Regions from separate parts of the Spirosoma endbachense genome, predicted to be linked through region 1. Evidence: riboswitches for the same ligand, from Rfam matches in the RefSeq annotation. Region 1 holds a riboswitch; the other holds the start of a gene.

Region 1 (7,474 bases):
CTACAGATCTGAGCGGGGCGCAGGCTCAGCTCGTAGTTGACATAGAAGGGCAATCGTCACTGCAACAGGATATTACACTTGATCATAGTCCAATTATAGTTAATTTCGATGAAACACCCCGAACCGGAAATAGGCATCGTATTACAGCCAAGTTGACTTCGCCAGTTGGTAATGCAATATCGGGGCCTTTCCTCATCAAACTATGTGCCTCTGCGGCATCGCCCCAAAATTTCCTCATTCTGCCTACCAGAGGAATTAGATCTACTGCTGATCATAGCCAAACGAACAACGCCTTTTTTCGCTCCATGAGTGTAGGCATTTCGCTCAACAGCCTTATTCATGATGATATACCTGAGAGTGCGACCGTCCTTAACTCAACGGGTGAAACAGGTATTAAGTTAGTACAAATGCCAGAGAACGCCTTAACTGAGTTGAGAGCCGCCCAGCCAGGCATTCGGATAGTACCGGAACGGTTTTACACCCTACAACGATGCTTACCGCCCACTCCTCAACGCCGGGTTCAGACGATGGCTGGTAATATAGCCGTTGCAGGTCTTCACCTTCGGGTAACTGATCCCGCTGGTAACCCTATTGAGGGAGCAAGAGTCGTTGGATTTACTAATTTCGACCAACGGGCAGGAACCGATGGCGTTACGAATGCCAATGGTGAGATAAATCTAATAGGGCTTGGTAATCGAACACTGGAACGGTTATATGTATTCCCCACCAAAAACTTCTGGTCGTTACTTCGAAGAAACATCCTGCCAGCCACTGGCGATACCCTGATACTCACGCCTATTAAACCTGGACACATCGATGTCAGACGGCATTTTTACCCGGATGGGGCGGCTGGCTCAGGTCAGGGCGTGAAAGTGGGCGTTATCGATTCAGGAATCGGGCCACATCCCGATTTGGCAGTATCGGGGGGGACTTGTACTGTTACGGGGGATAATACAGGTGATTTCGCCGATGTAGACCAACACGGTACACATGTTGCAGGCATCATTGCGGCACGAGGACAAGCGCCCAATGGTTTACGCGGTATCGCTCCCGCGGCCAGCTTATTTGCTTATCGGGTTTTCGGTCGGGGAGCCGAGGGTGCGTCAAATTTCGACATTGCGAGCGCTATCGAGAAAGCTGTTGCCGATGGTTGTGACCTAATTAATATGAGTCTTGGTGGTGGTGAGCGGGATGAAGCACTTGAAGATGCCATAACATTTGCTTTTCAAAGCGGCACGGTCTGTTTGATTGCAACAGGTAATGACGGCAGGCAACAGGTTAGTTTCCCCGCTTCATTTTCGCTAGCTCTGGCCATTGGGGCAATGGGACGTCGTGGAACTTTTCCCGCCAATACCAGCGATACTCCCAATGCACTAGCACCATTCGGCAGTCCTGACAAAAAGAATTTTGTGGCTGCTTTTTCGAATATTGCTTCGGCAGAGGCTAGCGTTGATTTGATTGCCCCAGGTGTCGCAGTCATTTCAACCGTGCCAGGCCTGGCGGGTGACCGAGCCCCAATGAGCGGTACATCAATGGCATGTCCGACTGCTACGGGTGTTGCAGCCCGATTATTATCCACTCGCCCTGACTTACTGGCGCTTCCCCGCGATCAGCACCGAGCCGAAGAAATTATTAAATTCGTTACATCAAAAGCGAAATCGCTTGGTTTCGGAACCGTGTTTGAAGGCCTTGGTCAATTTGTTGAGTCATAGACCGCAAACTTGTTAGTCGTTGTTATTGTTATACTCAACGACAACGACTAACAAGTCAATATCATGCAAACTTCCAATCGTTATATCCTTCGCTATGAAGGCCCTTCGACTATGCCTGTGAACGATTTGCAGAGTATACAGTCGCAGGTTGAGGTTTTAAATACAAGCCGGAAAATGCTTTTAATCGAAGCCGCACCAGATACCCTTACCGACTTGTTGCAAAAACTACCTGAGTGGACAGCGAAACCTGAGATTACTCACAAAATTCCGCTCACTCAGCCTGTAATCGAAAAGCGGATTTAAGCATCATAGCTCAACACCGGAGCCAGCCAGCGTTCAATCTCTTCTACGGGCATATTCTTCCGTTGCGCATAATCCAGAATCTGGTCTTTATTGATTTTGCCGACAGCAAAATACCTTGATTCGGGGTGTGAGAAATAAAAACCACTCACCGAAGACGCTGGATACATAGCATAGCTTTCGGTTAGTTCAATATCAATTTTGTTGGCGTCCAGCAGATCAAACAGCTTACCCTTTTCGGTATGGTCAGGACAGGCCGGGTAGCCTGGAGCAGGACGGATACCCTGATAAGCTTCCTTGACCAATTGCTCATTACTCAATTTTTCACCAACGGCATACGGCCAGAATTCTGTTCGTACGCGTTCGTGCATCCGTTCAGCAAATGCTTCAGCCAGCCGATCGGCAATCGCCTTCACCATGATGCTGTTATAGTCGTCATGGTCGCGCTCAAACTTGTCGATCAACGCTTCGATACCAATTCCCGCCGTAACGGCAAACCCGCCAATATAATCTTCCCGACCGCTTTCTAAAGGAGCAATGAAGTCAGACAGGCAGAAGTTTGGCAATCCTGGCGCTTTCTGATTCTGTTGACGCAGGAAGTGAAGCACCGTTTTGGTATCATATATCAACTCCCCTGCCGAACTCACTGCCGTCTGCGACTGGGCTTTGCTGATTTTATATTCGATGTGTCGATGTGAGCCATGACGTTCGCAGGGAACATCGCGTACGTTCTCTTCAAAATCGTGTAACAATACGTCATCATCGGCCGAGTTAGCTGGATAGAATCCAACCACAGCTTTGGCTTTCAGCAGCTTATTGTCGATGATTTCCTGCAAGAGTTGATTCGCATCGTCGAACAGCTGACGCGCTTCTTTCCCAACGACTGCATCGTCGAAAATGGCCGGATATTTACCGTGTAATTGCCAGGTCTGGAAAAAAGGCGTCCAGTCGATGTAATTGGCTAGTTCTGCAATCGAATAATCATCGAAATAGCGATTGCCCAGAAAAGTTGGTTTGGTCGGCTCGAAATTCTGCCAATCAATTACGGTGCGATTAGCGCGCGCCTTTTCGATTCCCAGCAAATTTTTCTCCTTCTGACGCTTGGCATGGTCATCGCGGAGTTTGGCATATTCCGCTTTAATTTGAGTAAAAATCAGCTCGCGAGTAGCATCGGTTTCACTCACAAGCCGCCCGGCAACCGGAACGCTCCGGCTGGCATCGAGTACGTGAATGACCGGACCCGAATAATGCGGATCAACTTTAACTGCTGTATGAATACGTGACGTTGTGGCTCCACCGATCAGCAAGGGCAGGGTGAATCCCTGACGCTCCATTTCCTTGGCAACTCCGACCATCTCGTCTAAGGAGGGCGTAATCAATCCGCTCAGACCGATAATATCAACCTTATGTTCGCGGGCAGCATCCAGAATTTTCTGCGTTGGGACCATCACGCCAAGGTCAATGATCTCGTAATTATTACAGCCCAATACGACCCCAACAATGTTTTTGCCAATGTCGTGAACATCGCCCTTGACGGTTGCCAGCAGGATTTTTCCGGCCGATGATGAGCCTTCTCCCGATTTTTCGGCTTCAATAAATGGGGTCAGATAAGCCACGGCCTTTTTCATGACCCGTGCCGACTTTACAACCTGTGGCAGAAACATTTTTCCCGCGCCAAACAGATCGCCAACAACGTTCATACCATCCATCAGCGGACCTTCAATGACATGCAAAGGGCGCTCGACTAGCTGACGTGCTTCCTCTACATCCTGATCGATATAGTCTGTGATACCTTTTACAAGCGCATGTTTGAGCCGCTCATTAACATGTTCGAGCCGCCAGCTTTCGTCCTGTATGATCGCTTTCCCCTTTGCTTTTACGGTTTCGGCGAAATCAACTAACCGTTCTGTTGCATCGTCTCTACGGTTTAACAATACATCTTCGCAACGTTCCAGCAGGTCTTTTGGAATATTGTCATAAACCTCTAATTGCCCGGCATTGACAATACCCATATCCATACCTGCCCGAATTGCATGGTACAGAAAGGCCGAGTGCATGGCTTCACGCACAACATCGTTGCCTCGAAAACTGAACGAAATATTCGATACGCCCCCACTTACTTTAGCTAGCGGCAGGTTTTGCTTAATCCAGCGCGTAGCATTGATAAAGTCAACAGCGTAGTTATTGTGCTCCTCAATACCCGTTGCAACAGTCAGGATATTGGGGTCGAAAATAATGTCTTGCGGGGCGAAATGAACTTTATCGACCAGAATTCGATAAGCTCGTTCGCAGATTTCGATACGACGCTCGTACGAATCGGCCTGGCCGGTTTCATCGAATGCCATCACAACCGCAGCCGCCCCGTATCGCTTCACTAACTGGGCCCGTTCAATGAACGCTTCTTCGCCTTCTTTGAGCGAAATAGAGTTTACGATGGCTTTTCCCTGAACGCATTTCAGCCCTGCCTCAATGACCTCCCATTTCGATGAGTCGACCATGATGGGTACACGGGCAATATCAGGCTCGGCAGCAATCAGGTTCAGGAAAGTCTTCATGGCTTCCGCCGAATCCAACATGCCTTCATCCATATTAATGTCGATCACCTGCGCTCCGCCTTCAACCTGACCACGTGCAATGCTCAGTGCTTCGTCGTAATTACCTTCCTTAATAAGCCGGGCAAATTTCTTGGAACCTGTCACGTTGGTTCGTTCACCAACGTTCAGGAAATTCGTTTGCTCTGTAATTTTGAGCGGTTCAAGTCCGCTCAACTTCTGATAGGGCTCAGGTTGCGGGAGTTGCCGTGGCGGATATTTGGCCGCTACGTCGGCAATGGCCCGAATGTGGTCGGGTGTAGAGCCGCAGCAACCACCAACAATATTGACAAAACTACTTTTAATGAAATCTTCGATTTGCAATGCCATCATATCCGGCGTTTCGTCGTATTCGCCAAATTCGTTGGGCAAACCCGCGTTCGGATAGGCCGACGTAAAGAACGGTGCCTCTTTCGAGAGCGTCTGAATGTATGGCCGCATCAATTCGGCCCCCAATGCACAGTTGAGCCCTACACTTAGCAAGGGCAAATGGGAAACTGAATATAAAAAAGCTTCGGTTGTCTGACCTGATAATGTCCGGCCACTGGCATCTGTAATGGTGCCGGAGATCATGATTGGGCGAACAGGCTGCTGCGGGTTTAAATTGAAATACTTATCAATGGCGAACATAGCCGCCTTGGCATTCAGTGTATCAAAGATCGTTTCGACCAACAGCAAGTCGGCGCCCCCTTCCACTAAACCGCTTACCTGCTCATAGTAGGCATTCACCAGTTCATCGAACGTAACAGCCCGATATGCCGGATTATTTACATCGGGCGAAAGGGAAGCAGTACGGTTTGTCGGCCCCATTGCTCCCGCAACAAAGCGTGGTTTATCAGGATTTTGCTTGGTTAATTCCTCCGTTACTTCCTTAGCTATGCGGGCTGATTCATAGTTCAGTTCATAGGCCAGCTCTTCCATGTGGTAATCCGCCATAGCAATGGATGTACCGCTGAACGTATTGGTTTCGATAATGTCGGCCCCTGCTTCCAGATATTGTTTATGGATTTCCTGAATGATCTGCGGCTGCGTGATCGACAGCAAATCATTATTTCCCTTTACATCGTGTGGATAGTCTTTAAAGCGCTCACCCCGATAATCGGCTTCAGTCAGGTTATACCGCTGGATCATCGTTCCCATGGCACCATCGAGAACGAGAATTCTTTGTTTCAGAAGGTCTGTAATCAGTTCCAATTGATACAAAATTTATAGAGTTAAAGGCACGCCAATGGCGGCCTTAAAATAGTATAGCGTAAAAACCGGGGCTTATCAAAACAGGGGAAGGAAGCAGAAACGCTAACTTATCTGTCCCCAAAAATTGGGGTGGAATGCGGCACCTTTTCCTACTTGTATAGTAAGCGGCTGGTTGCCAAGACATCGTTGGGTCCAATCCCTCCGTCTTTCTTGATAAGCACTTATGCAAAGATACATATTCTACCCATAGTCCCAAAAATAGCTTACTTTTGGGCGAATTTTTGAATGAGCGAATTAATGAACAGGCGACTAGTTTGTGACTAATCCCGTTCACTGGTTCGCTCATTCCCCGCTCCGGCGAATTGGTCACTACCTAACTATAGTTGATGAAACTAGCAGCCATCGATATCGGTTCCAATGCAGCTCGTCTGCAGATCTCAACGGTGTTACATAACGACAACGTTGTTAGCTTCAAGCGTGTCGAATACGTACGTTTCCCGCTTCGGCTGGGGCACGATGTATTTAATTTTGGCGAGCTTACTCCTGAAAGTGAAGCCCGAACCACCAAACTAATGCAGGTTTACAAACTGCTGATGGAATTGCATGAAGTGGAAGATTATATGGCCTGCGCGACATCGGCCATGCGTGAATCCTCCAATGGGCATGATGTCGCTAAACGTATCGAAGCATCAACAGGCATTAAGATTAATATTATCGATGGGAGCAAGGAAGCTGAACTCATCAATAATGTGGTTGTTCAGGCACTCGATGAACGGCAGTTTCTTCATATCGATGTTGGCGGTGGCAGCACCGAACTGAACCTTTATGAAAATCGTCAGAAAATCAATTCCAAGTCGTTCAAAATCGGCTCGGTGCGGCTACTGGAAGGCAAAGAAACCAAAGGTGCCTGGCGAAAAATTGAAGACTGGGTTGAGGATAATATCGATTCATCTAAAGAAATTATCGCTGTCGGCACCGGAGGTAACATCAGTAAATTATTCAACCTGGCGTCTAAAACCTCAGAATTAGAAACCACCCTTACCGAAATAGAACGGATTCGTGATTACATCGCTGGGTTTGACCAGGAAGACCGCATCAACAAACTCCGCCTTAATGCCGACCGTGCTGATGTGATCGTACCGGCCGCCGGGATTTATATTTCCGTCATGAGATGGGCTGGAGCCGATAAGATTATTGTTCCAGACCTGGGCCTGAAAGACGGTATTATTCAACTAGTATACGCCCAGCTCGGGAAGAAAAAACACGTTCTCTAAACAAGTTGCCCGTAGACTCATTAACAAAAAATCCCGGCGAAATAAGATCGCCGGGATTTTCAATTTGACATATTCTCTCTTACAATCGGTGGGCCGAATACTATTTATTGTACGAATAGTAATCGGTACATATTTTGGTTGACAGCTATACATAGAGGACATTCACCAGGGTGACAATCTTTTCTGCATAACCACCAATGAATTGCGTATCGACACAGCCCAAAACAAATGTATACTGGTTTCGACTTTGTTCTAGTTACGAAGTCACCCAATTATAAAGGGTATTCTTGTTGTCAATTATTTTCTTTTTGCTACCTATAGCCGCAATAGTATAACCAAAGCCAATATCTATTACAATATTTCGGCTATTGTTATATAAGAAACACCATTAAGACTACAAAAA
Region 2 (7,474 bases), 1.4 Mb from region 1:
GAAAATCAAAAATAATTGGGTAATTATACTCGAACACCGAATCGGCAATTATTGAAAACGCGTCTTTGCCAAATGGTAACGATGGATTAAGGCGCATATCGGAAAACTGGCCTACTACCAAACCTGCTAACTTCGCCAGTCTACCTCCCCGACGAAGTTGAGTCATCATGCGATCGAGCGAGAAAAGTGTTTCGTCTATATCCTCGATAAATAGAATCGATCCTGAAAAGTCGATATCTGTAGACGTACCCAGCGAATTAACAAGCATGGTAAGATTGCCACCAACCAGCGACCCCTTTGCCTCACCTATCCGGTTAAGCGAATGGGCAGGCACAGCATAGTGCGCTGGTATCTCGCCAAATAGCCATTGCCTCACCGATTCAAGCGATTGAGAGCGGTCAGGGTATCCAAATTGGCGGGGCATCAACCCGTGCAAGCTCTGAATTCCATGCTTGTAGAACAGGCTTAGCAAAACGGTTATATCGCTAAAGCCGACGAGCCATTTGGGGCTCTCGTGTAAGCAGGTCAGGTCTAATTGGTCTACAATTCGGTAGCATCCGTAGCCCCCCCGAGCAGCAAAAACTGCTTTTACGGATGGATCATCAAAAAGGCGTTGCAGATCCGCCCGCCGAAGGTCATCGGAACCGGCGAATGGGCCATCAATGGCGTGTAGGCTATCACCTTCCAGTACATTTAGTTTCCAGTCGTCGCGCAGGATACGCAATCCATCAACTAACTCTTCATATGGAAACCAACTGGCAGGAGCTACTACTCCGACCGTATCGCCAGGGCGCAGAAATGGAGGAGAAATCAATTCGGTTTACAATTTATGGTTCACACAGTAGGCTTGCCTTTAATTACATCATGAGCAACTAAACTACCTTGAACCGAGAACTAGTTAAGCTCAACTTCTTCAGTATCATCCAGTTTCTCAAGATCGAGATTAACAATACCGCTTTGGCCACTGTCAAACATGGGGCGAAATTTGTGTCCCCAAAGAACTTCATCATACCGATACGAATACCGTCGATGAACTACCTGCGAGAATGTATCGTCCATTGCCTGGAGCAAAATTAAGAATTCAGTATCAGATTCGGCAAGGTCTTCGGGCGTACAGCCATGTAATGGACTTTTATTCGTAATAGCGTGGACCAGGGTCCAGTTAGTTGGAAAAAACGTTACTTTCTTCCGCTCCAGACTTAAGGAATAATAATTACGGTGCTTCGTTCCATCCGCTTTAGTTTCCATGCGCGACATAGTTACTTCTACCAGCACATCGATCAACTGGTGTGACCGTGCATTAATGATCCGGAACATCCAGGCATTTACATCCAGATAAGGCGCAAACACTGACCGTTGGGAAAATTTAATATGAGCAGATGGTCGCGAAAACCGGCCGTACAGGAGTCCGGTTACCAAAGCAAACGACAGTAATCCCATCATTGACTCGAAAGCGGCTATAATACTAGTCAGAAAGCTAGTAGGGGCAATATGTCCGTATCCTACAGTTGTAAGCGTTTGAGAACTAAAGAAAAAAGCTTTCCAGAAAGGTCCATAAAATGATTGGTCCGAGGTACTCTGAAGATTCTCAGCGCCAGCCAGCATATATACTACGGCAAAAAAGCCATTCGCAATGAGATAAAATACCAAGACTAAGCCTAAAAAAGGCAACCATTTGATGGTAATCAGCCGATTATAGAGATTTAGTTGATCCCAAAATGTTCCGTTCTTACGAAATATATTAAAACTACCATCTTTGTTGATTAATCGAGAATAGGTATCACCGAGCTTTGTTCCGAACCCTAAATCACGCCTTTGCTCCTCTTGTTCAACAAGTTGACTGTTCCGTCCCTGTAAATTCTGTTTTGGCAAAGTATTCATATAGTCTATAGAGAAGTGCTCTTTTAGTAAATTTTTGACGGTAAAGGCAACTTTTAAAACAACTTTAATTCATCTATTGATAAAATATTAAGTATTAATACTTATTTTAGCAGAAAATTTAAAGAAACCGTCCGTAACGGTTCTTAATCCACGAAGATACAATGAAATCATCTGAAGGTATGATTAGTATAGTCGTACCAGCCTATAACGAGGAAGAGAACTTACCCGTTTTAGTACATCGGCTCATGGCCGTTATGGAGCCGTATCGATCTTATGAAATACTGATCGTTGACGATGGCAGTTCTGACCAGACTCGCTTTGTGCTTCGGCAGTTAAGCAAAGAGTATCCTGTAGTACGGTTTCTTTCTTTTTCCCGCAACTTTGGTCATCAGATGGCCCTTCGTGCTGGTTATGAAAATGCCAGAGGTCAGGCGATAATCTGTCTCGATGCAGACCTCCAGCACCCTCCCGAACTCATCCCTACGCTGATCAGTAAATGGCGCGAAGGCTTCGAGGTCGTTTATACGGTTCGGCAGCCCGATCCAAAATTATCCTGGTTCAAGCGTACAACGTCAAAAAAGTTTTACAGCCTGCTGAGAAATATTTCAGGCCTTAAAATTGAAGATGGTGCAGCTGACTTCCGGTTACTCGACCGCAAAGTTATCGACACCCTGAAGGCTTTCAAGGAAAATGATCTGTTCCTCCGCGGGGCGATTTCGTGGGTAGGTTTCCGCCAATGCCGGATTCTCTATCAACCAGCCGCTCGCTACGCAGGTCGTTCTAAGTACTCATTTCGCAAGATGATGCATCTGGCTGCCATGGGTATCACCTCGTTCTCTACCAAGCCCTTGTATTTGTCTGTTCTGCTCGGCTTCGGCATGTTCATGTTTGCCAGTTTATTCGGGGCGGAAGTCCTCTACGAAAAGTATTTTACAAATGCGACCGTTTCTGGCTGGACTACGCTAGTCCTGTTGATGCTGCTCATCGGTGGTGTTCAATTCATCATAATCGGGATCATCGGCGTATATTTGGGGAAAACGTTTGTGGAAGTAAAACAACGCCCGGCTTATATCATCGGCGACACAAGCGACATTGAGGAGACCGTTACAACATGGGAAGCCCCAACCAAAGAGCAACACCCCCTGGGAGGCAAATATTATTCACCGTTGATGTAGAGGAGTTTGATACTGCGGTTGAGTTCGGTCACAACATTCCACTGAGTGAGCAAGTGGCCGTTTCAACGCGGGGTCTGCGTTTGCTGGCCGAACGCTTTGATGCAGTTGAGGCTCGTACCACGCTTTTCACTACGGCTAATTATGCCCTTCATGAACCCGAATTAGTCTGTCAGCTAGCTGGTAAGCACGAAATTGCGTCCCACGGCTATTTCCACACGACTTTCGAACCTGCTGATTTACTGACATCCAGATTAACGCTGGAGAAATTACTTAATCGTCCGGTAACCGGCTTCCGGCGCGCGCGCATGGGTTTTGTCGACCCCAACGATGTTGAACAGGCAGGCTATCAGTATAATTCATCATTGCATCCGACCTGGCTCCCTGGTCGCTATAATCACTGGGGCGAACCACGGCATCCATTCCGGGAAGCAGGTGTCTGGCAAATCCCGGCATCCGTTACGCCTACCCTACGGTTGCCGCTTTTCTGGCTAAGTCTAAAAAACTTTCCGTTTGCTTATTATAAACAACTATGCAGGCAAACGCTTCGAGCTGATGGCTTTCTGAATTTATACGTTCACCCCTGGGAGTTTACGGACCTGTCGGGCTATGAAAAGATCCCGGCTTATGTTCGGCGTCATTCCCGGGAGGAATTACTTGACCGGGTTGAGGCACTACTTCGCTATTTAAAGCCACAAGGCGAGTTTAGCACAATGCACGAATTTGCCAGCTCCTTATCGTAAGAAGTCTGCCAGGATTTTTTAAAACCGAAAAAGGCATTACTGACCAGTAATGCCTTTTTCGGTTTTAAAATCTAACTTATTCAGATAAATACCACGTCATCGATAACATCGGTACCCATGTCTTTATTAACAAGTTGAATTAGTTTCTGCTTGGCATTGACGAGTTCGTTACGCAGGGGAGCCGAAGCGATCTCGATATGTAATTTTCGGTCCCTAACGTAGAGACGGTTTGTTCGCGATGCAATCGTTGGCCCCATCATACGTCCCCAAAAGGCTTCGAGGTACGTTTCGTTGAAGCGAGTCTGAAGTTGATACGCTTTCAGCAACTGCCCGATTGCATCCTTCACAGTTGTAGTTCCGGCTACTCGGGTAGCATTCTCACGGTTGTAACGGTAGGATTGATTCATTGGGGGGGTGTCTTCGCCACAAAAGTAAATATCCGCCCGATTAAATAAACCTTACTCGACAACGAAGTCAAAAAAAATAAGGCAACGGTCAGAAAATAGAGTCTGTGTTTGGATTGGCGCGCTTTGGCTAGTATACTTGCGGTATCAAGTCAATTGCCAGACGTCAATCATTTCATACCGACGTCAATTGATTTATAAAGAAGCGAGGAGAGATCAGGCTCTGTGAATCGCTGGCAACCTACCACATGGCAAGGTGCTAACTCCTGCCTAAAGCAACCGCAAAAGCGGACGGTTAGGGACTATAAATCGTTTATTCACATGCGCTACAAACGGCACTGTATGCCCTACGAGGCCTACTAAGCATCACTCACCTCATCGCACCGCTAACCGGGAGTGGTTTTGTGCGGTTCCATATGTTTATGGTTTTCAGCGTAGTTATGCCTCCATAATTCCTGAAAACGTTAGGGCAGAAAACGCATTATCCATTGGACATCCATTATTTTAACTATAAATATTCGTTCCCGCTTGAGTCGGGAGAAAGCTTACCGGGTTTTCGGTTAGCTTACACGACACGCGGTACATTGAACAGCGATGGATCTAACGTTGTCTGGATTTGTCATGCTTTGACTGGTAATGCCGACCCCGGCGACTGGTGGAATGGCATGGTAGGGCCAGGCAAATATTTTAATCCCGATACCGACTTCATCGTCTGTGCCAATATTCTCGGTTCCTGTTATGGCTCGACCGGGCCGCTCTCAGTCAATACAACTACAGGGAAACCCTTCTACCATGATTTCCCGACAATTACAATCCGCGATATGGTTGAAGCGCTGGACTTGTTACGGCAGGAGCTGGGTATCGATAAAATTCATACCTGTATTGGTGGATCTGTTGGCGGAGAACAAGCCGTTGAATGGGCAATTCTGCGCCCGAATCTAATCGAAAATCTGGTTCTGATTGCTGTCAGCGCGGTAGCATCGCCCTGGTGTATTGCCTTCAATGAAGCGCAGCGTATGGCTATTGAAGCCGACCCTACCTGGATCGAACAACGCGACGATGCAGGCATGTCGGGGATGAGGGCCGCTCGGGCTATGGCCATGATTTCTTATCGTAACTACGATACATATGGCTTTACGCAGGCTCTCGATAACAATGAACAACTCGATGGCTACAAAGCGGCTGGCTATCAACGCTATCAGGGAGAAAAAATAGCCGATCGATTTAATGCCTTTACGTACTGGACACTGTCGAAAGTAATGGATTCGCACAATGTCGGCCGAAACCGAGGTAGCATTCTGAACGCACTCAACCAGATAAAAGCTCGCGCTCTGGTAGTTGGTATTCGTTCCGATTTGCTGTTTCCAACAGCCGAACAGCAGTTTTTGGCCCGGCATATTCCGAATGCCGTCTACGAAGAGATTGATTCCCTATATGGCCACGACGGCTTTCTGATCGAATTCCGGCCATTGGGCAGCATTCTCCGGAAATGGATGGCTTCAGCCGCATCTGATTCAAACAAAATGGCCGAAACAGTAAAAAAGTAACGCATTATTCCTTCATTAGCATGAAGCTTTCTTCAACGAGCGGGTAGCATCACTGAAAAAAATTATTCTATAATGCCTAAAGGGTTCATAAAGATTAGACAACACATTTGTCAGCTTATGAGTTAACCCATTCTGGTGCAGTAATCTACCCATGCGGGTTGTAAGAAGCCATTAGGCAACCCTTAATCATACAATAACCAGATGGTCTGGTACGAAGACGACGTTCGGCAACTCGAAGCCAAAATTAAGTTAGCTCATCCCGCATCCGATCGGGTTGTTTTTTATGGTAGTTCATCGATTCGGCTTTGGTCGACGCTGGCTCAGGATTTTCCGCAACTCGATACGCTTAATTTAGGATTTGGCGGTTCAACATTGGCGGCCTGTGCCTGGTTTTTTGATCGGCTGGTCGTTCCGGCAAATCCTAAATCCATTGTATTTTACGCAGGTGACAACGATCTGGGCGACGGTCGGCATCCTGAGGAAGTTTACCTGTTTTTTTGCGCGCTTGTCGAAAAAATGCGCCGGGAGCTACCCGATGTACCGCTGTTTTTTCTAACGATCAAACTTAGTCCGGCACGCTGGGGAATTGGCGATAATATTCGCCTGACAAACAAACTCATTACCGACGAAGTGGCTAAAAACCCTGCTTTTCGAACCATCGACATGACTTCGCCCTTATTGGCTAGCGATGGTCGGCCACGTCGCGATTTTTTTGAAGGAGATGGACTTCATCTTAACCCGGCTGGTTATCAGGTATGGAAACGGATCTTACAGGAATCGCAGATTTTTAATAATTTGTTTACCTACTAAGTTAGCCTGATTTGCCCTCTCTGATGCAATTTCACCCAATCTATCACCTTCCTTATGCATCGTGAGTATCATAAATGGTTCAGTCCAAATCTGAATCGTGACATGGAGTTGCTTGTCTTCGGCCATTCGGGGGCTCGTGTACTTGTCTTTCCGACCCGACGAGGTCGTTTTTATGAGTATGAAGAACTGGGGCTTGTAAATGCCCTGGCCGACCGGCTTGAAAATGGCTGGCTCCAGCTTTTTTGTGTTGATAGCGTTGATCGGGAAAGTATTTATAACCGCTATATTCCTCCACCAGAACGTATTAAGCGGCATGGGCAATATGAGGAGTATATTCTGAATGAAGTTCTGCCGTTTTCGCGTCTGAAAAATCCGCAGCCCTTCATGATTTCGCACGGATGCAGTTTGGGAGCCTATCATGCGGCAAACATTGCCTTTCGTCATCCGCAATGGTTTGGCAAATTAGTGGCACTCAGTGGCCGATACGATTTATCGGCTCCGGTAGCTGAGTTCAGGGGGTTATTCGATAATTATTACGATGAGGATATTTATTTCCATAACCCCAATCATTTCCTCCCGAATTTGGGCGATGGTATTGTCCTCGACGAATTGCGACGAATGCAGATTGTGATGACTGTGGGAGCTGCCGACCCGTTTCTGAACAGTAATCTGGCCTTAAGCGAAACCCTTGGGCTAAAAAACGTATCGCACGAATTCTACATCTGGGATGGGCGGGCTCATCAGGCCGACGACTGGTACAAAATGGTGCAGATATACCTCTAGTCGTTATTCTGACGAGGGCAATTTAGCAGCCAGATCCAGGTATGGCTCCAGTTAATGATGCACAAAAATCGTTTTTTTGTTGTCATAAGTTTCTAGCCAAACCGTGTTGTGGATGCCAGAATACATACAGGCAA

What was found. A riboswitch is a leader RNA that binds a small molecule or an ion and turns the genes downstream of it on or off. The one in region 1 is predicted to bind S-adenosylmethionine.
Region 2: it holds a riboswitch for S-adenosylmethionine, as region 1 does, so the genes downstream of both, GJR95_RS21095 (homoserine O-acetyltransferase family protein) here and metH (methionine synthase) in region 1, are expected to answer to the same signal.

The regions. Positions count from the first base shown of each region.
Region 1 is NZ_CP045997.1:3,858,869-3,866,342, reverse strand. It holds gene GJR95_RS15585 (S8 family serine peptidase) at 1-1,712, shown strand, start outside; gene GJR95_RS15580 (hypothetical protein) at 1,776-2,015, shown strand; gene metH (methionine synthase) at 2,012-5,743, opposite strand; SAM riboswitch class I at 5,902-6,017, opposite strand; gene GJR95_RS15570 (Ppx/GppA phosphatase family protein) at 6,184-7,071, shown strand.
Region 2 is NZ_CP045997.1:5,230,501-5,237,974, reverse strand. It holds gene GJR95_RS21120 (S66 peptidase family protein) at 1-814, opposite strand, end outside; gene GJR95_RS21115 (ion channel) at 895-1,881, opposite strand; gene GJR95_RS21110 (glycosyltransferase family 2 protein) at 2,043-3,056, shown strand; gene GJR95_RS21105 (polysaccharide deacetylase family protein) at 2,993-3,796, shown strand; gene GJR95_RS21100 (DUF721 domain-containing protein) at 3,877-4,203, opposite strand; SAM riboswitch class I at 4,393-4,511, shown strand; gene GJR95_RS21095 (homoserine O-acetyltransferase family protein) at 4,689-5,747, shown strand; gene GJR95_RS21090 (GDSL-type esterase/lipase family protein) at 5,949-6,557, shown strand; gene GJR95_RS21085 (esterase family protein) at 6,612-7,340, shown strand.